One region of the Mesorhizobium sp. SP-1A genome, then DNA from elsewhere that is predicted to be linked to it. Evidence: riboswitches for the same ligand, from Rfam matches in the RefSeq annotation. Region 1 holds a riboswitch; each other region holds the start of a gene.
What was found. Region 1 has a riboswitch for cobalamin ahead of QU595_RS21120 (TonB-dependent receptor plug domain-containing protein). Riboswitches for the same ligand answer to the same signal wherever they lie in the genome.
Positions count from the first base shown of each region.

Region 1 (9,984 bases):
CATATGCCGATCTTCATCGATCGACGTTTGAACCCGAGGGACAAGAGCCTCGGCAACCGTCAGCGTTTCCTGCGGCGCGCGCGCGAGGAACTCAAGCGCAACATCAGGGACCAGATCCGCACCGGCAAGATCGCCGAGGCCGATGCGGAACGGGCGGTGTCGATACCGCACAAGGGAACCGACGAGCCCCGCTTCGAGGAAGCCAGGAACAGCGGCGACCGCGATCTGGTCCTGCCCGGAAACCGCCAGTTCGCGCCGGGAGACCGCATTCCCAAGTCGGGTGGAGGGGCCGGCGCCGGCGGCTCCCGCCCCTCGAAACAGGATTCGGAGGACGATTTCCGCTTCGTTCTGTCGCGCGAGGAGGTGCTCGACCTGTTCTTCGAGGATCTGGAGCTGCCCGACATGGTCAAGCTCAACCTCAAGGAAATCCTGGCCTTTCGGCCGCGCCGCGCCGGCTTCACGGTCAGCGGCTCGCCCACCAACATCAATGTCGGGCGCACCATGCGCAACAGCCTCGGCCGCCGCATCGCCCTGAGGCGCCCCCGCCGCGCCGAGGTCGAGGACCTGCAGCGGCAGCTCGACGCCCTGGAGGCCGGCCCGCAGGATACCGCGGCGCGCCGGCAGATCGCGCTGCTGCAGGCGCGACTCGAGGAGCTGGAGCGGCGGCGCAGGCTGGTCGCCTATGTCGATCCCGTCGATATCCGCTTCAACCGCTTCGAGGCCGTGCCCGTCCCCAACGCCAGCGCGGTCATGTTCTGCCTCATGGACGTTTCCGGTTCCATGGGCGAGCGGGAGAAGGATCTGGCCAAGCGCTTCTTCGTGCTGTTGCACCTGTTCCTGAAGCGGCGCTACGAGCGCACCGAGATCGTCTTCATCCGCCATACCCACGAAGCGCAGGAAGTGGACGAGCAGACCTTCTTCTACAGCACCCAGAGCGGCGGCACCGTCGTCTCCACCGCGCTGGAGGAAATGCGCCGGGTCGTCGCCGAGCGCTACCCCTCCAACGAATGGAACATCTACGCCGCGCAGGCTTCGGACGGCGACAATTTCGTCACCGATTCGGAGCGCTGCATCTCCCTGCTCAACAGCGCGATCATGCCGCTCTGCCAGTATTTCGCCTATGTCGAGATCATCGACGAGCGCGAGAGCCACATCTTCGGCTCCACCGAGAACGGCACCTCGCTGTGGCGCGCCTACAGCGAGATCGAGGAGCAGTGGCCCAATTTCCAGATGACCCGCATTGCCAAGGCGGCCGACATCTATCCCGTGTTCCGGCGGCTGTTCACCAAGCAGCCGGCCTTGCAGAAAGGGTGAAGAAGGCGATGCGGACGGCCAGGCAGGCAAGCGGGCACGGCCTGCTTTTTTCGGGATCCGACTGGGATTTCAGGACCCTGTCGCGCGCCCACGACGCCATCGCAGAGGTGGCGATCGACGACCTCGGTCTGGACGTCTATCCCTCGCAGCTCGAGATCATAACTTCCGAGCAGATGCTGGACGCCTATGCGTCCGTGGGCATGCCGCTGATGTACCGTCATTGGTCCTTCGGCAAGCATTTCATCCATGAGGAGCTTCTTTACCGCAAGGGCGGCCGCGGACTGGCCTATGAGCTGGTCATCAACTCGAACCCCTGCATCGTCTATCTGATGGAGGAGAACACCATGGCCCTGCAGGCCCTGGTGACCGCCCACGCCGCCTTCGGCCACAACCATTTCTTCAAGAACAATTATCTGTTCCGCCAGTGGACGGATGCAGCCGCCATCCTTGGCTATCTCGACTTCGCCAAGAGCTACATCACCCATTGCGAAGAGCGGCATGGGCTTTCCGCTGTCGAATCCGTGCTGGATTCGGCACATGCCCTGATGGAGCAGGGCGTATTCCGCTACCGCAGGCCGCCGAAACTGTCGTCGGAGAAGCAGCGCGAAGGCCTGCGCGAACGGCTCGAATATGAGGAGCGCACCTTCAACGACCTGTGGCGCACCCTGCCCCGTTCGCATGACGACGACGAACGGGCCGACGAGAGCGAGGCCAAGGCGGCCGAACGCAAGAAGTCGCTCAAGCTGCCGGAGGAGAACCTTCTCTATTTCCTCGAGAAGAACAGCCTGATCCTGGAGCCCTGGCAGCGCGAGCTGCTCAGGATCGTGCGGGTGATCGCGCAGTATTTCTACCCGCAGCGCCAGACGCAGGTGATGAACGAGGGCTGCGCCACCTTCGTGCACTACACGATCATGAACACGCTTTTCGACCGGGGCCAGATCAGCGAAGGCACCATGCTCGAAATCCTGCGCAACCATTCGAACGTCGTCTTCCAGCCCTCCTTCGACGATCCGCGCTATTCGGGCATCAACCCCTACGCGCTCGGCCTCGACATGATGCAGGACATCCAGCGCATCTCGATGGAGCCCACGGCCGAGGACAAGGACTGGTTTCCCGATATCGCCGGCAACGGCGACTGGCGCGCGACGCTGCTCGACGCCTGGGCCAACCACCGCGACGAGTCCTTCATCCGGCAGTATCTCAGCCCGACCCTGATCCGCAAATGGCGCTTCTTCGTCCTTGGCGACAACGCCAGCGATTCGCACTACGAGGTCGGTCCGATCCACAACGAGCGCGGCTATGAGAAAGTCCGGTCCGCGCTGGCCCAGCGCTACGACATCGGCGCCACCCGGCCGAACATCCAGGTGGTGGACGTCGACCTGCTCGGCGACCGGACCCTGCGCCTCCAGCACGAGGTGAAGGACGGGATCCTGCTGGAGGAGGAAGGCTGCGCGGCCACCCTGCGCCATATCCGCAGGCTATGGGGCTACGAAGTCAGCCTGGTCGGGACCGACGCCGAGACCGGCGATCCGGTCTACGAGCGCTCCACCGACGGCGATTGAACGTCCCGCACGCCGAAGATAACTTAAGTTAACTTCGTGTTAAGAGTGTTGACGCTCCGACGGGGGCAATCCGCACGTTGTGCGAGTATCGTCGGCCGGCGCGATGCTATCAAGCGCCAGCCCGGGTGCCCGACTCGGGTGAGGGTCCGGTGGCCGAACCCAAGCCCCCTTGGCTGCCGGACCCGCCTGCTCCACGGAAGCAGGCGGGGATGTTCTTCGCGAAGATCGTTCTATCTGCGCTTGAACGCCTCGGCGAGGGCCGCGCCGAAAGCGCCTTGCGGCTGGTTCCCCGCGCCGGCCGGCGTGCCCTTGCGTTCGCCCTGTCGCGGGCTGCCGCCGGATTTGCCTTCCGCGCGCGCCGCCGGTTTCGCGCCCGAAGCACCGTCCTTGCGCATCGACAGGCCTATGCGCTTGCGCTTGGTGTCGACCTCGACCACGCGCACCTTGACCACGTCGCCGGCCTTGACCACCTCGTGCGCGTCCTTCACGAAACGGTCGGCGAGTTGCGACACATGCACCAGCCCGTCCTGGTGCACGCCGATATCGACGAATGCGCCGAACGCCGCGACATTGGTGACCGTCCCCTCCAGCAGCATGCCGGGCTTCAGGTCCTTGATGTCGTCCACGCCGTCGGCGAAAGCGGCCGTCCGGAAGCCGGGGCGCGGGTCGCGGCCGGGCTTCTCCAGTTCCGCGATGATGTCGCGCACCGTCGGCAGGCCGAAGCGCTCGTCCACGAACCGGCGCGGGTCGAGCACCTTCAGCGCCGCGCTGTCGCCCATCAGCGCGCGCACGTCGCGCCCGCAGGCCGCCACGATCTTCTTGGCCACGCCATAGGCTTCCGGATGCACGGCCGAGGCATCGAGCGGTTCCGCGCCGTTCGGGATGCGCAGGAAGCCCGCGCATTGCTCGAAGGTGCGCTGGCCGAGGCGCGCGACCTCCAGAAGCTTGCTCCGGCTGCCGAAGGGACCATTGGCGTTGCGGTGCGCCACGATCGCCTCGGCCAGCGAGGCTCCAAGGCCCGAAACCCGCGCCAGCAGCGAGGCCGAAGCCGTGTTGAGGTCGACGCCGACCGCGTTCACGGCATCCTCCACCACCGCGTCCAGCGCGCGCGCCAGCCTGAACTGGTCGACATCGTGCTGGTATTGCCCGACGCCGATGGATTTCGGCTCGATCTTGACCAGTTCAGCCAGCGGATCCTGCAGGCGCCGCGCGATCGACACCGCCCCGCGCAGCGACACGTCGAGATCGGGGAATTCCGCCGCCGCCGTCGCCGAGGCCGAATAGACCGAGGCGCCAGCCTCCGAGACGATCACCTTCAGCGGCTTGGGAGCCGGCATGTCGCCGAGCATTTCGGCCACCAGCTTCTCGGTTTCGCGGCTGCCGGTGCCGTTGCCGATCGCCACCAGTTCCACGCCATGCTTGCGGATCAGGGCGGAGAGCGTCGCCTGCGTGCCGCGCAGATCGTTCTTCGGCGGGAACGGATAGACCGTCGTCGTGTCCACCAGCTTGCCGGTACCGTCCACCACCGCGACCTTGACGCCGGTGCGGATGCCGGGATCGAGCCCCATGGTCGGCCGCGATCCGGCTGGCGCCGCGAGCAGCAGGTCTTTCAGGTTGCGGGCGAAGACATGGATCGCCTCCTCCTCGGCCCGCTCGCGCAGGTCGCGCATCAGGTCGAGGGTGAGATGCAGGTTCAGCTTCACGCGCCAGCTCCAGCCGGCCACCTCGGCAAGCCAGAGGTCGCCCGCAAGCTGCCGGCCGATGCCGTAGGCCTCCGCCACCATGCGCTCCGCCGGCTTGACCGGCGAGGCGTCGTCGGCGTCCAATTCGATGTCGAGCGCCAGCACCTCCTCGTTGCGGCCCCGCAACATGGCCAGCGCCCTGTGGCTCGGCACGCCGGCCCAGCGCTCGACATGGTCGAAATAGTCGGAGAACTTCGCGCCGGCCTCCTGCTTGCCGTCCACCACGCGCGAGCGCAGGAAGGCGCGGTCCTTCATATAGGCGCGCAGCCTGCCGACCAGATCGGCGTTCTCGGCGAACTGCTCGGCCAGGATGTCGCGCGCGCCCTCCAGCGCCGCCTTCACGTCCGGAACGTCGCCGGTGACATAGGCGGCGGCGAGTTCCGCCGGCACCGCCGCCCGGTCGGCCAGGATCGCCTCGGCCAGGGCACCAAGCCCCCTCTCGCGCGCGATCTCGGCCTTGGTGCGCCGCTTCGGCTTGTAGGGAAGATAGATGTCTTCCAGTTCCGCCTTGGTCGTCGCGGCGGCGATCCTCGCTTCCAGGTCCTCCGTCAGCTTTCCCTGCTCGCGGATGGAGCCGAGGATGGTGTCGCGCCGGGCATCCATCTCGCGCAGATAGGCAAGCCGCTCATCGAGCAGACGAAGCTGCGTGTCGTCCAGCCCGCCGGTGACTTCCTTGCGGTAGCGCGCAACGAAAGGCACCGTCGCGCCTTCGTCCAGCAGCCCGATCGCCGCGGCGGCCTGCTCCGGCCGCGCATTGATCTCGGCGGCGATGATCGTGGCGATTCGTTTGATGTCGGTGGCCATGGAAATCCCGGAATCGATGGATGGCCGGCGACCATAGAGCCATTGCCGGACACGGACCAGCGGCGGTTTTCCACAACATGGAAACAAACCGCGACATCCTGCGCACATTGACGAAGCGTGTCGCGGCGACTAGCGTCCCGGCCGGAACTGGTTCCGCCGCAAGGCGGATGAAAAGGGAATGCGGTGCGGCCGTTTCGGCCAAAGCCGCGACTGCCCCCGCAACTGTAACCGTCGAGCCTTTCTCCACGACGCCACTGTCCGCCCCGTGCGGCCGGGAAGGCGGAGGAAAGGCGAGGACACGGAAGTCAGGAGACCTGCCTTTTCCGGTCACCCATGCTTGGCCACGGGGTGTGGTCAGGCGCGGTCGTCCGTGGCGGTGACACTGAACGTGTTGCCGCATGCCGGTGACGGCCGAGGGTCGCTGCGGACGGAGGTCCGCCACTCCCAGATCGACCGGAATCGCTGCGGTTCGTGATGAACCTCGGGGCGATGATCTCGCCGCCCGTATGTCTTGGGGGCCGATTATGGGAAGAACGATATTATTGGCCGGCGTCGCCGCGCTGGCGCTGACGGGCCATGCCGGCGCACAGGATGCCGATGCGGTCGGCACGGCGGGCACGACCAAACTGGACCGCATATTGATCAGCACGCCGCTGCGGCGCGAAACCTCGCTCGAACGCTCCACCTCTTCGGTGACGGTGATCGACAAGGAAGAGATCAAGCGATCGGCCGCACCCGACCTGCCGTCGCTACTGAAGACCTATACCGGCGTGACCATAACCTCCAACGGCGGCTTGGGCGCCGATTCGAGCGTATCCATCCGCGGAACCACCGCTGCCCAGACGCTCGTGCTGGTCAACGGCGTGCGCGCCGGATCGGCCACGGTCGGAACAGTGAACCTGTCCAGCATCCCACTTTCCTCGATCGACCACATAGAAATCGCCAAGGGCGGGCACTCGGCCCAATATGGAGCCGATGCCATAGGCGGCATCATCAACATCATCACCAAACAGGGCGGCGTTTGTGCCGACGGCCGCAATTCCTGCGGTTCGGCGACCGTCGGCGTGATGCACCCGTGGGGCGGCTATGTCTCGGGCGGTCTTCAGGGCAGGAGCGAGAGCGGCATCGACTACGCGCTTGGCGCGCAGGTAATCGGCACGCAGGGCTATGATTTCACTTTGCCAACTGCCTGGGGCCATGAACCGGATCGGGACGGCTTCCGGCAGGGTTCGGCCAATTTCTCGCTGGCGAAAGACCTGGATTGGGGCCGCATCTACGCAGACGGCCTCTACGCACGCGGCCGCATCCAGTATGACAGCAACTTCCCGACGGCCAATGAGGCCGACACCGACAATTTCTCGGGCAAGCTCGGTACCCGGATCGACCATTCCGACACCTGGTCGTCCACCGTCGAACTGTCGTCCGCGCTGGACGACACCTCCAGCTTCCGGGGCGACATCAAGGGCGACGATTTCGATACCCGTCGCTACGGCATATTCGCTTCCACGCAGAAGACCGTTGAAACCGATGCGACGCGACACGTCTTTCTCGGCGGCGTGGAAGCCTATCGCGAATCCGTTGCAGGCAGTTCGATTTCCGGCGCGGCCTATGACAGGACGAGCCGCGACCTGACCGCGGTTTTCGGCCAGTATTCTTTCGAATACGAAGCTCTCAACATCGATTCCGGACTGCGCTACGATCACAACAGCCAGTTCGGCGGGGCCACCACCTACAATCTCGGCGCAAGCTATGAATTGACCGGCGGACTGGTCGCGCGCGCGTCCTTCGCCACGGGCTTCCGGGCGCCGACATTCAACGATCTTTACTACCCCGATCCCTTCACTCCGGGGAATCCGAACCTCAAGCCGGAGAAATCCCGTTCCTACGAGGTCGGCCTGCGCTGGCAGGCAAGCGACGACACCAGCCTCGACATGGCCGTCTACCGCAACGAGATCAGCGACCAGATCAATTGGGCGCCTATCGACCCGAGCGATCCGTTCGGTGCCTGGCACCCCGACAACGTGCAGCAGGTCAGGATCACCGGCTTCGAGGCCACCCTGTCCCACCGCTTCAACGAGGAATGGAGCGGCGGGGCTTCGATCGACATCCGCCAGCCGCTCAATGTCAGCCCGGATGCGCCCGGGCGCTATGTGATCTATGCCGACCGCTTCAAGGCCACGGCCGAACTGACCTACAGCCCGACGCCGCAACTCGATCTGACCGGCAGGGTTCTCTACGGCGCGTCCCGCTACGCCGACGAAGCCAACCAAATCAAGCTGCCGGACTATGTGACTGCCGACTTCGTCGCTCGATATTCGCTGGATGACCGTTCGCGCTTCAAGTTCTCGGTGGAGAACATGTTCAATGCGCAATATCAAACCAAACGGTACTACAGAGCCCCGGGCCGCACCATGGATTTGAGTTTCACCCGCGAGTTCTGAGGACGCGCCAAGTCAGGGGCAAGCCGGGTTCGAAGGAAGGCGATGGGACGGAAGCGATCAGGGACAAGGACGGCAACGCTGCTGGCGGCAGCCGCCCTCGCCTTTTCCGTTCCCGCCCTCGCCTCCGATCCGCCCGGGCGCGTCGTGTCGCTGAACCTCTGCACCGACCAGATGGCCATGCTGGTCGCGGGCAAGGGCCAGCTCTATTCCGTGTCCGACCTCGCCTCGGACCCGCAATCCTCGATGATGGTGGACGAGGCCCGAGACTACGTAGTCAATCACGGGCTGGCGGAGGAGGTCTTCCTCATGCGGCCGGATCTCGTGCTCGCCGGCACCTACACGACGCGTGCCACGGTCGAGCTTTTGCGCCGGCTTGGCATACGCGTCGAGGAATTCGCGCCCGCCGAGTCCATCGGCGACATCCGTGCCGGTTTCCGGCGCATGGGCGACCTTCTCGGGCACCGGGCGCGGGCGGACGAGATCGTCTCAGCGATGGACCGCGACCTTGCCGCGCTGGAAGCCGGCAAACGGCCGGACCTCACCATCGCGGCATGGGAGCCGAACAGCTACACCTCGGGAACCGGAACGCTGGTGGATGCGGTCATCCAGGCTGCGGGCCTGACCAACATCGCCTCGAAGCTCGGGCTGACGGGCATGGCCAAGCTGCCGCTGGAAACGCTGATCCTGTCGCGACCCGACCTCGTGGCGGGCGAGAACCCGCATTATGCGGCCCACTCCGTCGCCCAGGACAATCTCGTCCACCCCGCCTTCAGGGAGGCCGTCCGTCAGGCCGTTCCGGTGGCGCTGCCGGCCAGATACACGATCTGCGGCGGCCCGTTCACCGTCGATGCTGTCAGGATGCTGCAGCAGGCCGCGTCGAAGATCCCGGAGCGCCGATGAACGACACGGCAAGATACAGGCTGCTGCTGTGCGGCCTCGGCGGCCTGACCGCCCTGCTTTTCCTGCTTTCGCTCGGCGTCGGACCGGCGGCCATCGCCTTTTCCGAGAGCATTCGCGCGCTGTTTTCCGACCAGCGCGACGCCATCGCCCTCATCATGCGGGAAGTGCGCCTGCCGCGCGCGCTGCTCGGCCTGATGATCGGCGCCACGCTCGGGCTTTCGGGCGCTGCACTCCAGGGCTATCTGCGCAACCCGCTGGCCGAACCGGGGCTGATCGGCATCAGCGCCGCCGCCTCGCTGGGCGCGGTGCTGGCCATCTATTCGGGCCTGACGGCGATGTTCGCGCTGGCGCTGCCGCTCGCGGCCCTTGCCGCTGCCGTGGTCGCCGTCGTCGTGGTGCAGATGCTGGCCGGCCTGCGCGGAGGCGCGCTCAGCATCATCCTGGCGGGCGTCGCTGTCTCCAGCTTCGCCGCCGCCATGACCTCGCTGGCGCTCAACCTCTCTTCCAACCCCTTCGCGGCGATGGAGATCATGTTCTGGATGCTGGGCTCGCTGACTGATCGCTCCATGGTGCATGTGTGGCTGTCCGCGCCCTTCATGCTCCTCGGTTGGGTCATGCTGGCCATGCTCGGCCGCGCGCTCGACGCGTTGACACTTGGCAACGACACCGCCGCCAGCATGGGCATCGACCTGCGGCGCGTGCAGTTCCTGGCCGTGTTCGGCACCGCCGCCTCGGTCGGCGCGGCCACCGCGGTGGCCGGCGCCATCGGCTTCGTCGGGCTGGTGGTGCCGCATATATTGCGGCCGCTGGTCGGCTCCCGCCCTTCGCGCCTGCTGCCGGCCAGCGCGCTCGGCGGCGCCTCGGTGGTGCTGGCGGCCGATATCGCCGTGCGCCTCATCGCCCCCGAGCGCGATCTCAAGCTGGGCGTGCTCACCGCCATCGTCGGCGCCCCGTTCTTCCTGTGGCTGGTCTACCGCACGCGCCGGAGGCTGGCATGACGCTGCTGTCGGTTTCCAGCCTCGACGTCTCGCTCGGATCGAAGCCGGTGCTTGACGGCGTGTCCTTGACCGTGGAGGCGGGCGAATTCGTCGGCCTGATCGGCCCGAACGGCGCGGGCAAATCCACATTGCTGCGCTCGATCGTCGGCCTCGTGCCCTCGGCCGGCGCCATCGAGATCGACGGAAGCCGCGCCGCGGATATGACCGCGCGCCAGCGGGCGGC
Region 1 is NZ_JAVXZD010000004.1:566,287-576,270, reverse strand. It holds gene QU595_RS21135 (YeaH/YhbH family protein) at 4-1,314, shown strand; gene QU595_RS21130 (SpoVR family protein) at 1,323-2,876, shown strand; gene QU595_RS21125 (Tex family protein) at 3,107-5,422, opposite strand; cobalamin riboswitch at 5,554-5,759, shown strand; gene QU595_RS21120 (TonB-dependent receptor plug domain-containing protein) at 5,947-7,863, shown strand; gene QU595_RS21115 (ABC transporter substrate-binding protein) at 7,906-8,763, shown strand; gene QU595_RS21110 (iron ABC transporter permease) at 8,760-9,761, shown strand; gene QU595_RS21105 (ABC transporter ATP-binding protein) at 9,758-9,984, shown strand, end outside.

Region 2 (9,984 bases), on a different contig from region 1:
GCGACACCGCGACGGCGCTTGCCGGCGCCACGCCCTATCTCAGGATGATCTCGCTTTGCGCCGGCGGCGCCTATCTGGCGCGAGGGGCGCTGGCCGATCCGTCCGGCAACCGCGCCGCTCTCTGTCGCTTCTTCGCCGAAAACCTGCTCGGCGAGGCCGCCGCCTTGAAGGAGCGCGTCATCGGCGGCGCCGGCAGCCTGCTGGCCGCCGGCCGGATGCTGATCGACCGCTGATCTCCGGACCACTTGCAAGGGAACCCTCGTGACCGATCACATCCTTATCGAGCGCCGGGACGCGGTGCAGATCATCCGCATGAACCGGCCGCAGAAGAAGAATGCGCTGACGCGCGCCATGTATGCGAAAATGTCGGCGGCGCTCGCCGAAGGCGATGCCGATCCTTCCGTGCGCGTGCACGTCTTCCTCGGCGTGCCGGGCGCCTTCTCGGCCGGCAACGATCTGGCCGACTTCCTCGCAGTCGCCACCGGCGGCGAGGGCGGGTCGGAGGTCTGGGAGTTCCTGCTTGCTCTGGCGAAGGCGCAGAAGCCGATGGTCTCGGGCGTCGACGGCATCGCGGTCGGCATCGGCACCACGCTCAACCTGCATTGCGACCTGACCTTCGCCACGCCGCGCACGGTCTTCCGCACGCCCTTCGTCGATCTCGGACTGGTGCCCGAGGCCGGTTCGAGCCTGCTGGCGCCGCGCGCGCTCGGCCAGCAGCGGGCTTTCGCGCTGCTGGCGCTGGGCGAGGACCTGCCGGCGGACGAAGCCAAGGCGGCGGGCCTGATCCACGAACTGGTCGAGGAAGGCGTGCTCGAGGAAGCGGCGTTCGCCGCCGCGGCGCGGATCGCCGCCAAGCCGCCGGAAGCGCTGCGCATCGCCCGCGACCTGCTGCGCAGCCCGCGCGAGCCGCTGCTGGCGCGCATCGAGGAGGAGACGCGCCTTTTCCGCGAGCGGCTGAAATCCGACGAGGCGCGCGCCGCGCTCGTGGCGTTCATGGAGCGGAAGAAGGGATAGCGCCTTACCCTCTCCCTTGCGGGAAGGGTCGGCCGGCTTGCCGGCCGGGTGGGAGTAAAAGATCCTGGCAAAGCGGAACTGGTGTCGGGCGCGTCATACCCCCGCCCCGCCTCGCAATCTCCGCCGGGCTTCGATTGCTCATCGACCCTCCCCACAAGGGGGAGGGTAAAGGCGGCGGCTCACGGATAAAGCCGTGTCTTGTCCCATCCGCCGTCCGGCCGGCGCGAAAACACGATGCGGTCGTGCAGGCGGAACGGCCGGTCGTGCCAGAACTCGATCGTGGACGGCACGATGCGGAAGCCCGACCAGTGCTTCGGGCGCGGAATGTCGCCGATGGCGTGGCGGGCCGTGTATTCGGCCACCGCCTTTTCCAGCGCGAAGCGGCTTTCCAGCGGCCGCGACTGCTTGGAGGCCCAGGCGCCGATGCGGCTGCCGCGCGGGCGGCTGGCGTAATAGGCGTCGGCCTCTGCGTCGCTGACGATCTCGACCGGCCCGCGCACCCGCACCTGCCGCCGCAGCGACTTCCAGTGGAAGCACAGGGCCGCCTTCATGCTGCCCAGGATCTCGCGGCCCTTGGCGCTCTCGAAATTGGTGTAGAAGACGAAGCCGTGTTCGTCGAACCCCTTCAGGAGCACCATGCGCACGTCCGGCAGGCCGTCGGCGTCCACCGTGGCCAGCGCGACCGCGTTTGGGTCGTTGGGCTCACTTTTGGAAGCGTCTTCAAGCCATTGCTTAAAAAGCAGAAAAGGCTCGGCCGCCTCGGTAAAGTCACTGCTTGTTAACCCGGTTTCGCTCATAGTTTGTTAATTCCGTCGCTGGCTTGGGAGATTTGCCGGTTGCCGCCCACCGCGCAAACGTTCGATTCCGATGACCGGGCCGCATTCAAACGGTTGGACGGCGCCGTGTACAGCCGGCCAGGGCGACTTTTCGCTTCGGCCTGTTTCAGATTGGCGGTGCTCGGCGCGCCTCTTTTGCTCGCCGCCTGCGGGGCAGGCGGCTTCACCCTGGACAAGATGGATGTCGACCGCTCGATCGTCACCGGCTCGGTGACCTCCGCGCCGTCGCCGCAAGACCCCGACATGGCCTCCGACCAGTCGACGATCCGCAACGCCGTTTCCTCCGTCGACGTGGAAGAATTGGGCGGCAAGCCCGTGCCTTGGGCCAATTCCGAAACCGGGTCGCGCGGCTCGGTGACGAACCTCGTGCAGACGGGTGAGAAGGGCAGCTACTGCCGCGCCTTCAGCGTCTCGCGCGAACGCTTCGACGGCGTCTCCATGTACAAGGGGCAGGCCTGCATGTCGGACGCAGGCGACTGGCGGCTGGACAATTTCACCGCACTCTGAGATCAGTGTCCGCGGGGTTCTCCAACGGCCGGCGGCGAGGCACTGGAATTTGTTCCTATGCGGGCTCATATAGGGGAAGACTCTGAATTCCACCCTTCGAGCAGGCAGGACACATGCGCGACCCCTATGAAGTATTGGGCGTAGCGAAGACCGCCTCGGCCAAGGAGATCAAATCGGCCTACCGGAAGCTCGCCAAGAAGCATCATCCGGACCAGAACCCGAATGATCCGAAGGCCAAGGACCGATTCGCCGCCGCCAACCAGGCCTACGAGATACTGGGCGACGACAAGACGCGCGCCGCCTTTGACCGCGGCGAGATCGACGCCGACGGCAAGCCTCGCTTCCAGGGGTTCGAAGGCTTCCAGGGCGCGCATGGCGGCGACCCGTTCGCCGGTTTCCGCCAGTCTCGCGGCGGGCCGGGTGGAGCCACGCATTTCGAGTTCCATAGCAGCGGCAGGCCGGGCGGCGATCCGTTCGACGGCGCCGGCGACATCTTCAGCCAGATTTTCGGCGACGCCTTCGCCCAGCAGCAGCAGCGTCAGGGCGCCCGTGGTGCCGGTGGCGGTGCCGGCATGGGTGGCGCCGGTATGGGGGGTGCCCGTGGCCGTGCCACGGCCGGCGCCGATCTCAACGTGACGCTCGACATCACCGTCGAGGAAGCCGCGACCTCGCCCAAGGTCACGGCCGTGTTCCCCGACGGCCGCAAGATCGCCGTCAAGCTGCCGACCTATGTCGAGGACGGCCAGACCATCCGCCTGAAGGGGCAGGGCGAGCCTTCGCCCTTCGGCGGCGCGGCCGGCGATGCGCTGGTGAAGATCCGTCTGCGCAAGCATCCGCGCTATCGCATCGAGGGTCGTGACCTGCATGTGGACGTGCCGCTTCCGCTGGCCGATGCGGTGCTGGGCGCCAAGGTGGCGGTCGAGACGCCGACGGGCCGGCTGGCGGTCAACGTGCCGGCATGGTCGTCGTCGGACAAGGTCCTGCGGCTCAAGGGCCGCGGCCTGCCGCTGAAGGCCGGCGGCCAGGGCGATCTCTATGCCCATATGCGCATCATGCTGCCCGAAGGCGGCGACGGCGAGCTTGAATCGCTGCTGCGCAACCGCCGGGGCTGAGCGGAACCGGAAGCCTCCATTTCCGCTTCGACCGTTTGAAGCTTGAAGGCCGGGTGTGCCTGTGCGATAGGCACACCGAAGCGGAAATCATGCGGAGAGCGTTCACATGGCGGGTGGACAGGGCCTCATGGCCGGCAAGCGCGGCCTTATCCTGGGCGTCGCGAACAACAGGTCGATCGCCTGGGGCATCGCCAAGGCGTGCAGGGACCAGGGCGCGGAAATCGCGCTGACCTATCAGGGCGAGGCGTTCAGGAAGCGCGTCGAGCCGCTGGCGGCAGAGCTTGGCGCGCATGTCGCCGGCCATTGCGACGTGACCGATCCCGACAGCCTCGACGCCGTTTTCGCCGATGTGGCGAAGAAATGGGGCAAGCTGGATTTCCTCGTCCACGCCATCGCCTTTTCCGACAAGGACGAGCTGACCGGGCGCTATGTCGACACCACGCACGACAATTTCCTGCGTACCATGGACATTTCGGTGTTCTCCTTCACGGCGGTCGCCAAGCGCGCCGAGGCGCTGATGCCGGACGGCGGCTCGCTGCTGACGCTGACCTATTACGGCGCCGAGAAGGTGATGCCGCACTACAACGTCATGGGCGTCGCCAAGGCCGCGCTCGAGGCGAGCGTGCGCTATCTGGCCGTCGATCTCGGCGGCAAGGGCATCCGCGTCAACGCCATCTCCGCCGGCCCGATCAAGACGCTTGCCGCTTCCGGCATCGGCGACTTCCGCTACATCCTGAAGTGGAACGAGTACAATTCGCCGCTGAAGCGCACCGTGACTCCGGAAGAGGTGGGCGATTCGGGGCTCTATTTCCTCTCCGACCTGTCGCGCGGCGTCACCGGCGAGGTGCATCACGTCGATTCGGGCTACCATGTGGTCGGCATGAAGGCCGTGGACGCGCCGGACATCTCCGTCATCAAGGATTGAGAGCCGCGCGGCCTGCTCGCCGCAACTGCTCGCCAGCCGTCGGGACGCCATGCCTCCGCTCGCCTACTTCGTGCGCCACGGCCAGACCAACTGGAACGCCGAAGGCCGGCTCCAGGGGCAGGCCGACACCGAGTTGAACCGGCTGGGCAGACGGCAAGCCGAGCGCAACGGCCGCCGGCTGTCGGAGCTGATCGCCTCTCCCGCCGATTTCGATTTCGTCGCCAGCCCGATGCTGCGCACGCGCGAGACCATGGAACTGGCGCGCGCGGCGATGGGCCTCGACCCCGTCGCCTACCGCATGGACCCGCGCCTGGTGGAGCTGAATTTCGGCGAGTGGCAGGGCCTCACCTTCGCGGAGCTTGAAAGGCGCGCGCCCGGCGCGGAGCGCGAGCGCGCGTTCGACAAGTGGGATTTCTGCCCGCCGGGCCCGCAGGCCGAGAGCTACCAGATGCTTCTGGAGCGCGTGCGCCCCTTTTTCGAGGAACTTGCCGCCCCCACGGTCTGCGTCACGCACGGCGGTGTCATCCGCACCCTGTTCAGGCTGGTGGAGAATACGCCCAAGGCCGTGGCGGCCTCGCTGGACATTCCGCAGGACAGGGTGCTGAAGCTGCAGGACGGGCGCCTGCGCTGGCTTTGAGACGGCGCTGCCGGCTCAGTCCGGCAATTCCATGTCGGTGATGATGTTCTGGCCGTCGGTCTCGTCATAGGCGATGACGACGTCCATGCCCGGCTTCAGCGCGTCGACGTCCATCTCGGCATTCATCTTGTAGGACTTGCCGTCGTCCAGCGTCAGCGTCATCGTGTCCTTGTCGACCTTCTTGATATGGCCTTCTGTCTGCCCGGCCAGTGCGGCCGTGGCACTCAACAATACGGCGAAAACGGCGCCGGTCAGGATACGCATGATGGTCCTTTCGATTCGTGCCCGCGCCTCCAGGTCGGACGCGTGGCGTCGGAACAGAGCAGAAATCAGCCGAATGTGTCAAAACTTAATCCGCTTTCCGGCGGCTCCCGGTTGTCCAAGGGTTTTCCGGCATCGGCAATGGTTTGACCGCCACCGAAAACGCCAATAGAACGCGGCTGCGTCCGGCCCGGTGCCGGAAGGGATTTTCTTCGATGTCGCACAACACCTTCGGCCATCTTTTCCGCGTCACCACCTGGGGCGAGAGCCACGGGGCGGCGCTCGGCTGCGTCGTGGACGGCTGCCCGCCGGGCATCCGCTTCACCCGCGCCGAGATCCAGGCCGAACTGGACCGGCGCCGGCCCGGCAAGTCGCGCTTCGTCACCCAGCGCCGCGAGCCCGACGAGGTGAAGGTGCTGTCCGGCTTCGTCTTGGACGAAGACGGCGAGACCATGCTCACCACCGGCACGCCGGTGTCGATGATGATCGAGAATGTCGACCAGCGCTCCAAGGACTATGGCGAGATCGCCCGCCAGTACCGGCCCGGCCATGCCGACTACGCCTATGACGTGAAGTACGGCCTGCGCGATCATCGCGGCGGCGGCCGCTCCTCTGCGCGCGAGACGGCCGCGCGCGTGGCGGCCGGCGCGCTGGCGCGCAAGGTGGTGCCGGGGCTGGTGGTGCGCGGCGCCCTGATTTCCATGGGCGAGAAGGCGATCGATCGCGCCAACTGGAACTGGAACTTCGTCGACGACCCGGAGAACCCCTTCTTCACGCCCGATCCGGCTTCCGTGCCGGTCTTCGCCGATTATCTGGACGGCATCCGCAAGGCCGGTTCCTCGGTGGGCGCGCTCATCGAGATCGTGGCCGAAGGCGTGCCCGCAGGGCTCGGGGCGCCGATCTATGCCAAGCTCGACCAGGACATCGCCTCCAACCTCATGTCGATCAATGCCGTGAAAGGCGTGGAGATCGGCAACGGCTTCGAGGCCGCCCGCATCACCGGCGAACAGAATGCCGACGAGATGCGCATGGGCAACGACGGCAAGCCGGTGTTCCTGTCCAACAATGCCGGCGGCATATTGGGCGGCATCTCGACCGGCCAGCCGGTCGTGGCGCGCTTCGCGGTCAAGCCGACCTCGTCCATCCTGACGCCGCGCCGCTCCATCGACAGGGACGGCAAGGACGTCGACGTCATGACCAAGGGCCGGCACGATCCCTGCGTCGGCATCCGCGCCGTGCCGATCGGCGAGGCCATGGTCGCCTGCGCCATCGCGGACCATTATCTGCGGCATCGGGGGCAGGTCGGGGAAAGGGCAGTCGGCAATCGCCAATAGGCAGTCGGTTATGGCTTCCGTTTTGTCCGGTCTTCCCCTATTGCCAATTGCCAACTGCCGATTGCCGCGAGCGTAGCGAGCCATGTACGACCAGAAGAAAATCGTCGAAGCCATCCGCGCTTTCGAGCGCGGCGAGATCGTCGTGGTCATGGACGACGACGGGCGCGAGAACGAGGGCGACCTGATCGTCGCCGCCGTGCACTGCACGCCGGAGAAGATGGCCTTCATCGTGCGCCACACCTCCGGCATCGTCTGCACGCCGATGCTGCGCGAGGACGCCCGGCGGCTGAACCTCGCGCCGATGGTGGCCGACAACGATTCAGCGCACACGACCGCCTTCACCGTCAGCGTCGATTTCAAGCACGGCACCACCACCGGCATCTCGGCCGACGACCGCACGCTGACCGTGCGCAACCTCGCCAACGGCAATGTCGGCCCGTCGGATTTCGTCCGTCCTGGCCACATCTTCCCGCTGATCGCGCGCGAGGGCGGCGTGCTCATGCGTTCGGGCCACACCGAAGCGGCGGTGGACCTGTGCAAGCTTGCCGGCCTGCCGCCGGTCGGCGTCATCTCCGAACTGGTCAACGACGACGGCACCGTCAAGCGCGGGCCGGATGTCGCGGCCTTTGCCAAGGAGCACGGCCTGAAGCAGGTGTCGGTGGCCGACCTGATCGCCTATCGCCAGCGGCAGGAAACCCTGATCGAGCGCGTCGCCTGCACCGATATCGAGACGCCCGGCGGCAAGGCCAAGCTGTTCACCTATACGCTGCCATGGGACGTGATGCACCATCTGGCCGTCGTCTTCGGCGACATCCGCGACGGTGTCGAGGTGCCGGTGCGCCTCCATCCTGAGGACGTAGTGGCCGACGTGTTCGGCACCGGCCACAAGCTGGACGGCATCATGAAGGAGATGGGCGCGCGCCAGCGCGGCGTCATCGTCTATCTGCGCGAGGGCTCGGTCGGCGTCGCTCATCAGGAGCGCCAGCGTCCCGCGTCCGGGGACCGCGAGGAGCACGAGGAAGCGCGGCGGCGCGAGAACGAATGGCGCGAGATCGGCCTTGGCGCGCAGATATTGCGCGATCTCGGCATCTCCTCGATCAACCTTATCGCCTCGCGCGAACGCCATTATGTCGGTCTCGAAGGCTTCGGCATCCACATCGCCAGGACCGAGATTCTTTGACCGGCGGCCGCCGCGAACAGGTCCGGGCCGCTACGGGACCTGATTGCCGGCCGCGGCGGCCTTGAGCGTTTCCTCGCCCTCGCCCCCGTAGGTTTCGCTCATGATGAGGTCGCCGAGCGGCAGCCTGCCTCGCCATCTGGCCTGCTCCAGGTCCGGGCGCCGCGCGAATTCCGAAACGTGGCCGACGCACAGATAGGCGACCGGCGCCACCGGATCGGGGATTTCGAGGAGGCGTTTGAGCGCTTCCGCATCCAGAATGCTGACCCAGCCGACGCCGATGCCTTCGGCGCGCGCCGCCAGCCAGAAATTCTGCACCGCGCAAACGGTGCTGTAGAGGTCCATCTGGGGGTTGTGCCAGCGCCCGAGAGGGGAATCGGCGCTGCGGCGGCGGTCGCAGGTGATGCACAGGTTCAGCGCGCTTTCGCAGATTCCTTCGAGCTTGAGCTGGCGGTAGAGCGCCTGCCGGTCTTCGGCCATGTGCGGAAGTTCCTGTTGGCGGGCCGCGAGGAACAGGTCGCGCACGGCCCGGCGGCGCGCCATGTCGCGGATGACGATGAAATTCCATGGCTGCATGAAGCCCACCGACGGCGCATGGTGGGCTGCCGCCAACAGGCGCGCCAGCACGGCGTCGCCTATCTCGCCGTCGCGAAACTGGCTGCGCACGTCCCTGCGCGTGAAGATGGCGCGGTAGACGGCCTCGCGGTCGGCATCGGCAAACGAATTATCGGCATTGTCCTGTTGGCGGGCGGCAAGATTCATCGCATTCCCCTGCGATCGGAACGCCACCCGCCCGTCCATGCGGGTGGCTATCCTGCTCAGGCCGGTCTTCTGGCTTGGGTTCGTCCCGCCCCGGCGCCTTCCCGTTCCCGCGAACAGTGGCCTTTGCCGGCGGTCTCCCTTACAGCGCTGGGCGCGCCACGGACTTCAACCGTGTTCCCGATTCTCCCGCCGCAGGCGGGCACCTGACAGTGGCGGCACCATAGCGCGGCGCTTGCAAAATTGCATCCCGATACCGACATGCCGCGACGTCGCCAGGATTTTCCCCATGCTTCGGCGTGTGCCGCGTGGCCATGCCGGCTATTGCTGTTAGAATGGGCCAATGACCACCCGCCTCTATACCCATCCGATCTATCTTGAGCACATCACGCCGTCCGGTCATCCCGAGCGGCCGGACAGGCTGCGGGCCATCGAACGCATTCTGGACGACGAGGCCTTTTCCGCGCTCGACCGCGTGCAGTCGCCGCTGGGCGACGAGGCCACGATCCTCTACGCGCATCCCGAAAGCCACGTCGCGCGCATCCGCGCGGCGATCCCGGAGACGGGCATGACGCCGATCGACGCCGATACCGTCGCCAGCCCGAAGAGCTGGGAGGCGGCGCTGACCGCCATCGGCGCGGCGAACGCGGCCGTGGACGACGTGTTCGAGGGCCGTGCCGACAACGTCTTCGTCGCCTCCCGTCCGCCCGGCCATCACGCCGAGAAGACCACGCCCATGGGCTTCTGCCTGTTCAACAACGCCGCCATCGCCGCCCGCCATGCCCAGAGGAAGCATGGCGCCGAGCGCGTCGCCATCGTCGATTGGGACGTGCACCACGGCAACGGCACGCAGGACATCTTCTGGGACGATCCGACGGTGCTCTATTGTTCGACGCACCAGATGCCGCTCTATCCGGGCACCGGGGCGAAGGGGGAGACGGGTGCGGGCAACATCGTCAACGCGCCGCTTGCGCCGCGTACCGGCACGGAGATGTTCCGCGACGCGTTCTCCTCGCGCGTGCTGCCGGCGCTGGACGCGTTCCGGCCCGATCTCGTCATCGTCTCGGCCGGCTTCGACGCGCATCATCGCGACCCGCTGGCCGAGATCGACCTGACGGAAGAGGATTTCGACTGGGCGACCGGGCAGGTGATGGACCTGGCGCAGCGATACAGCGGCGGCCGCCTCGTCAGCCTCCTGGAAGGCGGCTACGACCTCCAGGGTCTGGCGTTTTCGGTGGCGGCCCATGTCGGCCGGCTTATGAAAGGATAGGAAATGGACGGGCAAGCCAACGAAGACGTCAAGGCGATGAGCTTCGAGCAGGCGCTGGAAGCGCTGGAGAAGATCGTCGACGATCTGGAGCGCGGCGACGTGCCGCTCGACCAGTCGATCCGCATCTACGAGCGCGGCGAGGCGCTGAAGGC
Region 2 is NZ_JAVXZD010000001.1:778,468-788,451, forward strand. It holds gene QU595_RS03735 (acyl-CoA dehydrogenase) at 1-233, shown strand, start outside; gene QU595_RS03740 (crotonase/enoyl-CoA hydratase family protein) at 262-1,014, shown strand; gene pdxH (pyridoxamine 5'-phosphate oxidase) at 1,194-1,811, opposite strand; gene QU595_RS03750 (RT0821/Lpp0805 family surface protein) at 1,917-2,357, shown strand; gene QU595_RS03755 (J domain-containing protein) at 2,471-3,469, shown strand; gene fabI (enoyl-ACP reductase FabI) at 3,576-4,394, shown strand; gene QU595_RS03765 (histidine phosphatase family protein) at 4,444-5,031, shown strand; gene QU595_RS03770 (DUF1344 domain-containing protein) at 5,047-5,295, opposite strand; gene aroC (chorismate synthase) at 5,508-6,626, shown strand; gene ribB (3,4-dihydroxy-2-butanone-4-phosphate synthase) at 6,709-7,806, shown strand; gene bluB (5,6-dimethylbenzimidazole synthase) at 7,837-8,565, opposite strand; cobalamin riboswitch at 8,607-8,787, opposite strand; gene QU595_RS03790 (histone deacetylase family protein) at 8,906-9,832, shown strand; gene QU595_RS03795 (exodeoxyribonuclease VII small subunit) at 9,836-9,984, shown strand, end outside.
Region 2: another riboswitch for cobalamin. It lies ahead of bluB (5,6-dimethylbenzimidazole synthase); the one in region 1 lies ahead of QU595_RS21120 (TonB-dependent receptor plug domain-containing protein).

Region 3 (9,984 bases), on a different contig from region 1:
TCGGGAGCAGGGCGGAGTTCGGTCGCCCCGAGGGCCTTCGCAGCTTCCGCCAGCGCAATGACGGCTTCCGCAGGCATCGAGCCGAAAGGCAGCGTCAGCCCAAGCGCATGAGTGCCATCGGCAAGCGGGAAAATGGCCACAGCCCTGGCTTTCTGGTGTGTTCCCCTCCGTGAGGAGGAGGTGGCCGGTGGGCCGGAGAGGGGCATTGCCGCAACAATGCGATGCGCGTCGGTCAAATCTCGCGCCCGCCCCTCCCGACCAAGATTCGCGACAGCCTCCAGGAGAGCGATCGCGGCGGGACGGGCATGGACTGCTTCGACGAAGCCGAGCGGCTTCGCGGTCGCGGCGTCTCCGCCGACAGCGACGTGCCAGAGCACCTCGTCGTTCCGCTCGACCGCGACAAGGCGCACGTCTCCGATGATGTCGGCGAGGTCGATGCGGCCGCCGCCGTCGATCACGACGGACACCTTGGGACCGAGGCGCGTGCCCAGGTGCGCCCTGGCGATCGCAGTGCGGATTTCTTCGGCGAGCGGGCGGGGATCGGCAATTTCGTCCGGGTCGATGCCGGCCAGGGGTCCGGTCTCCACCGGTACGCCGCTGCGCACGGCGATGCCAAGCGCATCGACGTCCGCCTCCAGGCGCGGGGCGCTTGACGGAGTGAGTCCGCGGATCTGCACGGAGCCGCGCGCGGTGACCTCGACGATGCCGTTGCCGTGCCGCAAGGCGGATTCGCAGAGTCCGATCAAGGCGTTGGACGAAAAACCTCCAGCGATGGGGTTGAGGCGCGCGAGCAGGCCGTCTCCGGTCTGCATGGGCGCGGAAAGCGCCGGGCAGGCGCCGCGGCGGGCAGGGGCGTTCATTCTGCCGCCTCCGAAGAAGGCGCAACCGACGCTTCGGCGATCAGGGCCGTCAGATCGTCGTCGATGGAATTACGCAATGGATGCCACAGGCCGCGCCGGCGCGCAGACTGGAAGCGCTCGGCGATGACCTTGGCCGCCGCCGGGTTCTCGCGCAGCAGGAAGGCCCGCACCTGCGGATCGCCCAGATAGGCGTCGTAGACGGCTTCGACCAGGCTGCCCGGAATGGCATGGGTGGTTTCGGCGAAGCCCACGAGCCGGTCCACGGTCTCGGCGAATTCGGAGGCGCCGCGCGGTCCGTGCCGCATCTGGCCGGCGATGAAGCGCGGATTGACGGCGCGGGCGCGCACCACGCGCGTGACCGCTTCCGAGACGGAGCGCGGTTTCGGTTTCTGCGGGTCGGTGGTGTCGAGCACGATAACGTCGGCGTTGCTGCCGAGCGCAGCCAGCGCCGCCGAAAAGCCGCCGATGAAGGCGACGTCGGCCGAGCCTTCGAGGATGTCGCGGCCCGGATCGTCGCCGGTATGGACCAGAAGGTCGGCTTCGGCGATGCGGCCGGCGAAGGCGCCGGGCGCCTGCGTGCCTTCGCCCTCGGCGCCGCCAAAGACGTGCGAGGCGCTGTCGAGATAGGCGCGGCCGATTTCCTCGCGCCGTTCCCAATCGCCGCTGGCGAGCAGGCTTTCGACGCCCGCGCCGTAGGTGCCGGGAGAAGAGCCGAAAATGCGCGGCTGGCGTTTGCCTTCCGCGCGCGTGACGGCCGCCAACGGGTTTTCGTCGTCCGTTTCGTCACGCGCGGCCACGGCACCGGCAGCGGCGTCAATGAGAGCGATCTGGGTCGGGAACATGTCGCGGAACAGGCCGGAGATGCGCCATGTCACGTCCACGCGCGGTCGACCCAGCGCGGCCGGCGGCAGCACCTCGATGCCGGTGACGCGGCCCGTGGCGGCGTCCCATTGCGGGCGGCAGCCCATCAGCGCCAGGCCCTGCGCGATCTCCTCGCCGCCGGTGCGCAGCGAGGCCGAACCCCACAGGTCGATGACCAGCGAGCGCGGCCAGTCGCCGTGGCTTTGCATGTAGGACAGGACGATCTCGTCGGCCGCGACCTTGCCGAGGTCGAAGGCCGTCGGCGTCGGCATCGTGCGCGGATCGGCCGCGAACAGATTGCGGCCGGTGGGCAGCACGTCGGTGCGGCCCCGCGCCGGGGCACCGGAGGGGCCGGCGGGGATGTGGCGGCCATCGAGCGCGGCCAGAAGCGCCGCCCTTTCTGCTGCCGCGCTTTCGAGTCGCAGCGGATCGGCCTCGCCGGGCGCCGCACGGCCGTAGACATGCAGGCCGTCCTTCACGGCGAAATCCTTGAGGTCGCACAGCCAGGCGTCGATGCGGCGCAGCGCCTCGTCCGGCGCGTCGGTGCCGGCGACCCCGGCTTCGGCGGCAAGACCGGTGCGGCTGGCTGTCTCAACAATCAGCCTCGCCAGCCGGTCGCGACGGCGGCGGTCGAGGCCGTCGGCCTGCGCATATTCGTCCACGAGCCGTTCCAGCCTCTGCCGGTCCTCGTCCAGTCCCGCGCTCGTCAGCGGCGGGGGCAGGTGGCCGAGCGTGACGGCGGCGATGCGGCGCTTGGCTTGCGCGGCCTCGCCGGGATTGGAGACGATGAAGGGATAGATCACCGGCAATGGGCCGGCGACGATCTCCGGAAAGCAGTCCTGCCCCAGCGCCACCGTCTTGCCGGGCAGCCATTCCAGCGTGCCGTGCGCGCCGACATGGACAAGGGCGTGAACGCCCAGCGTCTCGCGCAGCCAGAGGCCGAAGGCGACGAGTTCGTGGCGTGGCGGCAGGGTTGGGTCGTGGTAGTCGGCGCGGCGGTCCTCGAAGCGGCCCCGGTCGGGCGCGAGGGCTACGGTAATGTTGCCGAAATTTGCTGCGCTGAAGGCGAAGGCGCCTTTACCCTCTCCGTTGTGGGGAGGGTCGCCCGCAGGGCGGGGTGGGGGCATGTTTCCGGTATTGGACATCCCCACCCCGTCGCTTCGCGCCGACCCTCCCCACAAGGGGGAGGGTAAGGCGTCGGCAGGATCGCCCCATGCTTTCGCGACAGCCTCGCGCGCTGCGGCAGGCAGTTTGGCGAAGTGGCGGCGGTAGTCTTCGAGGCCCGTCCCTTGCGTGCCTGCCTCGAGCAGGTCGAGCAGTTGCCGGGCGGATTGCGGAATCTTCTCAACCGAATAGCCGGCGTCCTTCAGGTCGTGCAGCATGGCCAGGACGCTTTCCGGCACGTCCAGCCCGACGGCATAGCCGGTACGGCCCGGTGCGCTCGGGTAATGCGGCATCAGGATGGTTATGCGGCGCTCGGCCGGTGGCGTGGCCCGCAGGCGCAGGAAAGCGGCGATGCGGGCGGCCACCTGTGCTACGCGATCCTCCTCCGGCCTGTTGGCGAAGGCGCGGAAGCCGAGCGCGGCGTCGGCCTCCGTTTCTCCCTTGAAGGAGATCGCGCCGGCAAGGATACGGCCGTCGAGTTCCGGCAGCACGACATGCATGGCGAGGTCGGCCGGCGCCAGGCCGCGCTGGTTGGTTGCCCATGCTTCCCGCCGGGTCGTGGCGACGATGACCTGGAAGACCGGCACGCCGGCACGGTCGAACAATGTCTGCGCGCCCGGTTCGGCTCCGCAAGCGAATGCGGTGGCGGTGACGACGGCCGAGGGCTTCAGCGCGGCCAGCGCGTTTTCGGCGAAAGCGAGGGAAGCGGCTTCCTTCAGGCTGGCCACGAAGATCGGCACCGGCACGATGCCTTTCTGGCGCAACGCATCGGCCAGCGCGTCGATCGGCGCGGTGTCGGCCGCCAGCAGCATGGAGCGGTAGAACAGGATCGGCACGACGGGTTTCGCCTTGTCGATCTGCGTGGGCTGCAAACCGGCTGTCTGTTCGACGACACCTTCGCCGGGCCGATAAAAACCGGCTTTCGGTATCTCGACAGGGGCGGGCGCATCCATCGCATGGCCGGCGAGGGCCGCCATGCGACGCACCAGCGCGGCCATGTTGGCAGGGCCGCCATTGCGGAAATAGCCGAGCAGGGCGCTCAATTCGGCCTGCGGCAGGGTGGAGGCTTCGGCAAGGCGCGAGTCGGCGTCGCGGTCCTCGCCGGGCAGGAGCGCGAGCTTGATGCCGCGTTCCCGTGCCAGCGCCGAAAGCCGGTCGCAGCCGTAGCGCCACCAATCGTAACCGCCGAGGATGCGCACCAGTATGACTTTCGCGTGCCGCGCCACGCCGTCCACCCACAGGTCCACCGACATCGGGTGGCGCAGGTCGCGCAGGGCGGCCAGCCGCATGGACGGAAGGCTGTCCGCTTCGGCCTTCCAGGCCGCGGCGAGTGCGGCCAGATCGCTGTCGGTGAAGGACAGCGCCACCATGTCGGCCGGCTGCTGCCGCAGGTCGACGGGCTCGGCCAGATCGTCGAGCGATGCGGATGTGGTGGTCAGGATGTGCATGGTCTATGCCATCCGGAATGCTTTGGGCGTGCGAGCCTCACAGCGTCACCCCGCCAGCATCTTCTCGATGGCCGGGCGGTTCAGCCCCTTGAGGCCGATCACCACCAGCCGCGAACGGCGGTCGTCCTGCGGCGTCCAGGCACGGTCGTAATAATGGTTCACGCGTGGACCGACGGCCTGCACCAGAAGCCGCATCGGCTTTGCCGCCACTTCCACGAAGCCTTTCACGCGCAGCACGTTCTCGGCTTCGGCGGCCGTGGCGACGCGGCGCGCAAGCTCCTCCGGATCGGCGACGGAGGGGATTTCCACCACGAACGTATCGAAATCGTCGTGCTCGTGATCCGCCATGCCGTCGTGATGGCTCTTGCGGTTCTCGATGTCGTCCTCGACGGCGAGGCCGAGGCCGAGCATGACCGAGGGGTCCACCTTGCCGTGCGCGGTGGGCAGAACCTTGACCGCGCGCGACAGATGTTCGCCGATGACGGCATTCGCCCGGGCGGCGCCGGTTTCGTCCATGAGGTCGTTCTTCGACAGGATGATGAGGTCGGCGCAGGCGACCTGATCCTCGAACACCTCTTCCACCGGGTCGTCATGGTCGAGCGTTCCGTCGGCGGCGCCCTGCGCGGCCAGCGCGTCCATGTCGGACGCCACCCGACCGGCGGCGAGGGCGGGGCCGTCCACCACAGCCACCACGCCGTCCACCGTGACGCGGTTCTTGACCGTGGGCCACTGGAAGGCCTGCACCAGCGGCTTGGGCAGGGCAAGGCCGGACGTTTCGATCAGGATATGGTCCACCCGGGGCGTGCGCGACAGGATCTGGTCGAGCGCCGGCACGAAATCATCCGCAACGGTGCAGCAGATGCAGCCGTTGGCCAGTTCCACGATGTTCTCTTCCGGGCAAGCTTCGACGCCGCAGCCCTTGAGGATTTCGCCGTCCACGCCGACGTCGCCGAACTCGTTGACGATCAGGGCAAGCCGCTTGTCGCCGGCGTTTTCGAGGATGTGACGGATCAGCGTCGTCTTGCCGGAACCAAGGAAGCCGGTGACGACGGTGCAGGGAACGCGGACGGCGGATGCGCTCATGACGGGTCCTTCAGGAGATCGAGGGGAGGGATGCGCGCGACGAGGCCGCGCTTGAGGCAATCGGGACGGCCGCGCCAGGGAATGAGGCCGTCTTCGGAGGCCGCGAACAGCTTGGCGCCGGCCACGAGATCGGGGCCATTCTCTACCGAGAGGTCGCCGAACACATAGCTCCAGGCGCCGTCCCGCAGGATCGCGGCGCTGAGCCGGCGCTTGCAGTTGCCGAGGCATTCGACGGTGCGCACGCGCACGGCTTCGTCGGCGACGGCACTGCGCGTGCGTTCGGCCAGCAGTTCGCCGGCGCGCGGATGGGCATCGGAACCGGATTCGTCACGGCAGGTGCGGCAGACCACCACGGTGACGGAACCGGGCCCCGCGCCGCCGGTCGGCGCCTCCTGCGTCTCGTCTGAGAAAAAACCGTCGCGGTCCACATCAACTCCTTGCCCGGGGCACCCGCCAGGCGTTGGGATTCTCGGTCGGACGGCAGGTCTCCTGGCTCGCGGGTCGTCGCCTCGGTGCCGCCTTCCCGGAAAATCCAGTGGCTATCGGCCTCGGCTCGCCGCCTACAGTTGCGGGGACAGCAGCGGATTTGAAGCCTTCCGGCTCCGCACCGCATTCCCTCTTAGCCTCTCCCGGCGAAGGGAGAGGAACCGTCTTTGCGGGATTTAGGCTTGGCTATGCGACACTGTCAACGCGCGGCTGCGACATGGCCGCGTCCGCAAGCGCCGGGCCGAGGTCGCCGGCCGGGGTGATCTCGAGCCGTTCGAGGCCGAGCCAGCCCTGCATGAGCCGCAATTCCTCGAAGAGCTGTCGTGCCGTTTCGGCCGGCGCGCCCTCCTCGGCATAGGCGGCATGAACGCGCAGGATGCCTGCGGGGCGGTCGGCCTTAAGGTCGATGCGGGCCACCAGCCGGTCGCCCAGCAGGAACGGCAGCACGTAATAGCCGTATTGGCGCTTCTGCGCCGGCGTGTAGATCTCGATGCGGTAGCGGAAGCCGAACAGGCTTTCGGCCCGGCTGCGCTCGAAGACCAGCGGGTCGAACGGCGCGAGCAGGGCGCGTGCGCGAATGGCGCGGGCAATACGCGCATCCTTGTGCAGGTAGGCGGGCTTGCTCCAACCCTCGACGCGGAGCGGCAGGAGTTCGCCTTCCTCCACGAGTTCCTCGATCCGGCCTTTGACGTCGCCGGGCGAAAGCCGGAAATAGTCGCGCAGGCAGGCGGCGGTGCCGACTCCGTGGGCCCTGGCCGCAATGCGCAGAAGCTCGCGATGGGCATCCGCGGGCGCCGGCGTGGGCAGGTCGAGCACTTCGCGCGGCAGCACCCGCTCGGGCAGGTCGTACAGGCGCTCGAAGCCACGCCTGCGGGCCGTCGTGATGCGGCCGGCCCAGAACAGCCATTCGAAGGCGTGCTTGGCGTCGCTCCATCCCCACCAGCCGCCGCTGCCCTTCTGGCCGTCGATGTCGGAGGCGGCCACGGGGCCACGCTCGGCCACGATCCGGTAGATGTCTTCTATATAGGCGGCGCGCTCGCGGCCGAATTTGGCGAGGCCGGCATACATCTCCTCGCCGCGCTCCGCCCGCTCCATGCGCCAGCGCAGCAGGGGCCAGGTCGAGACCGGCAGGAAGGAGGCCTCATGGGCCCAATATTCGAACAGGCTTCGCCTGCGGCCGATCGTGGATGCGTCGAGAAGCTCCGTGGGGTAGGGGCCGAGCCTGGAATAATGGGGCATGTAGTGCGCGCGCACGACCGTGCTGACGGAATCGATCTGCAGCAGGCCGGTGCGGCCGATCACCCGATGGATGTGCCTGCGGGTCGGCACGGCAGACGGCCGGGCGTCGGCGAAGCCCTGCGCGGCGAGCGCGATGCGGCGAGCGGTGGCGAGAGAAATCTTTTCCTTCATGCCGTATCCCTGTTGCGGAGCGGTCGCGAGCCGCCACCCGATTCCAGCCATGTTAGCAGCCGGACGGCAGCATTCTTGTCAGGATAAAAAGTGGAGTAAAAAGCGAAGGAAATCAAATCGCCGTGAAGCGGCATGGATTTACAGTATTACCCGCTTGGCGCCATTTTTAGGACAAGGTTGGACTTGCTTCGCGGGAACCGCTGCGCTAACCCTCGCCGCGTTGCAGCATGGGACCCTCAATCGGCTCAGCGGTCCGGACGGCCACGCTTCCGCATTCCGGTCCCCTGCTGCTAAGTCTGGCGGATCGGCCGCCAACGGAAATCGCAGCATGGGCGCACTCCTCGTTTCTTATCTGCCTGTCGTCATCTTCATCGCGGTTGCGCTGGTCGTCGGCCTGGCGCTGATCGTCACGCCTTTCGTGATCGCGTATCGCAACCCCGACCCGGAGAAGCTGTCGGCTTACGAGTGCGGCTTCAATTCGTTCGACGATGCGCGCATGAAGTTCGACATCCGCTTCTATCTGGTGTCGATCCTGTTCATCATCTTCGATCTGGAGGTGGCGTTCCTGTTTCCCTGGGCGGTTTCCTTCGGGAAGATCGGCATGCTGGGCTTCTGGTCGATGATGGTGTTCCTTGCCGTGCTGACCATCGGCTTCATCTATGAGTGGAAGAAGGGAGCGCTGGAATGGGATTGAAAGACAATTCCGGCACGCTCGTCGCGCCGCGCCCGAAGGGCATTCTCGATCCCCGCACCGGCAAGCCGTTCGGGGCGGACGATCCATATTTCGCCGAGATCAACAGCGAACTGGCCGACAAGGGCTTCCTCGTCACCTCGGTCGAGTCCCTGATCACCTGGGCGCGCACCGGCTCGCTGATGTACATGACGTTCGGGCTCGCCTGCTGCGCGGTGGAGATGATCCATTCGGCCATGCCGCGCTACGACAGCGAGCGCTTCGGCATCGCGCCGCGCGCCTCGCCGCGCCAGTCCGACGTGATGATCGTCGCCGGCACGCTGACCAACAAGATGGCGCCGGCGCTGCGCAAGGTCTACGACCAGATGCCGGAGCCGCGCTATGTGATCTCCATGGGCTCCTGCGCCAATGGCGGCGGCTACTATCACTACTCCTATTCCGTGGTGCGCGGCTGCGACCGCGTCGTGCCGGTGGATATTTACGTGCCGGGCTGCCCGCCGAGCGCGGAAGCGCTGCTTTACGGCCTTCTTCTGCTGCAGAAGAAGATCCGCCGCACCGGTACGATCGAGCGGTAAGCGATCATGAGCGAAACCCTGAACGATCTCGCCGCGCATATCGCGGCAAAGCTCGGTGCGGTCGTCACCGACAGCGTGCTGGCCTATGGCGAGCTGACGATCACCGTCGAGCCGGCCGATATCGTCAAGGTCGCCACCTTCCTGCGCGACGACGAGAAGTGCCGGTTCGTGTCGATCATCGATGTCTGCGGAGCCGACTATCCGTACCGGGCGCGCCGTTTCGACGTGCTCTACCACCTGCTCTCGCCCGCGCAAAACCTGCGCGTCAGGATCAAGGTGCAGGCGGACGAGAACACGCTGGTGCCGTCCGTCACGTCCGTCTGGCCTGGCGCCGACTGGTTCGAACGCGAGACCTATGACCTCTACGGCGTCCTGTTCTCCGGGCATCCGGACCTCCGCCGTATCCTGACCGACTACGGTTTCGAGGGCCACCCGCTACGCAAGGATTTCCCGCTGACCGGGTTCGTCGAGGTCCGCTACGACGACGAGGCCAAGCGCGTGATCTACGAGCCGGTGGAACTCAAGCAGGAATTCCGCAACTTCGACTTCCTCTCGCCCTGGGAAGGCACTGACTACGTGCTGCCCGGCGACGAAAAGGCGAAACAGTGATGCGGCAGATCGGCAATCGGCAGTAGGCAATCGGATGGCGAACGACGATACCATTCGCTCGTATCGTGATCTAAGGGTGTGGAAAGAAGCTATGGAACTGGCGGCGGAGTGTTATCGGATGACACGCGCGTTTCCGCGCGAGGAGGTTTTCGGCTTGACTTCACAGATTCGCCGTGCCGGTGCATCCATCCCCGCCAACATCGCCGAAGGTTATGGCAGAGAGAGCGCGGGTAGCTACGTTCAGTTTCTCAAGAATGCGCAAGGATCGCTCAAGGAACTTGAGACACATCTTTTGCTCGCGGTGAAAACAGAGATGGCGTCGCCCGGTGACGTGAAGCCTGGGCTGGATCGAGCGGAAGCGGTAGGGAAGATGCTTCGAGGACTGATCCGTTCGGTGCAACACGCAGGAGCATGATCGTGATCCGACTGCCGACTGCCGATTGCCGACTGCCCAGGAGGTCATTTGCATGACCGAGCATTCCGTCCGCAACTTCAACATCAACTTCGGGCCGCAACATCCGGCGGCGCATGGCGTTCTGCGCCTCGTGCTGGAGCTGGACGGCGAGGTGGTCGATCGCGTCGATCCGCATATCGGCCTGCTGCACCGCGGCACCGAGAAGCTGATGGAGCACAAGACCTACCTGCAGGCGGTGCCGTATCTCGACCGGCTCGACTATTGCGCGCCGATGAACCAGGAGCATGCCTTCGCGCTCGCGACCGAGCGGCTGCTGGGCATCGAGGTGCCGAAGCGCGGGCAATTGATCCGGGTGCTCTACTCCGAGATCGGCCGCATCATG
Region 3 is NZ_JAVXZD010000003.1:226,040-236,023, reverse strand. It holds gene cobG (precorrin-3B synthase) at 1-860, opposite strand, end outside; gene cobN (cobaltochelatase subunit CobN) at 857-4,333, opposite strand; gene cobW (cobalamin biosynthesis protein CobW) at 4,379-5,416, opposite strand; gene QU595_RS16080 (DUF1636 family protein) at 5,413-5,844, opposite strand; cobalamin riboswitch at 5,878-6,083, opposite strand; gene QU595_RS16075 (winged helix-turn-helix domain-containing protein) at 6,089-7,312, opposite strand; gene QU595_RS16070 (NADH-quinone oxidoreductase subunit A) at 7,641-8,006, shown strand; gene QU595_RS16065 (NADH-quinone oxidoreductase subunit B family protein) at 7,997-8,578, shown strand; gene QU595_RS16060 (NADH-quinone oxidoreductase subunit C) at 8,585-9,187, shown strand; gene QU595_RS16055 (four helix bundle protein) at 9,222-9,602, shown strand; gene QU595_RS16050 (NADH-quinone oxidoreductase subunit D) at 9,655-9,984, shown strand, end outside.
Region 3: another riboswitch for cobalamin. It lies ahead of QU595_RS16080 (DUF1636 family protein); the one in region 1 lies ahead of QU595_RS21120 (TonB-dependent receptor plug domain-containing protein).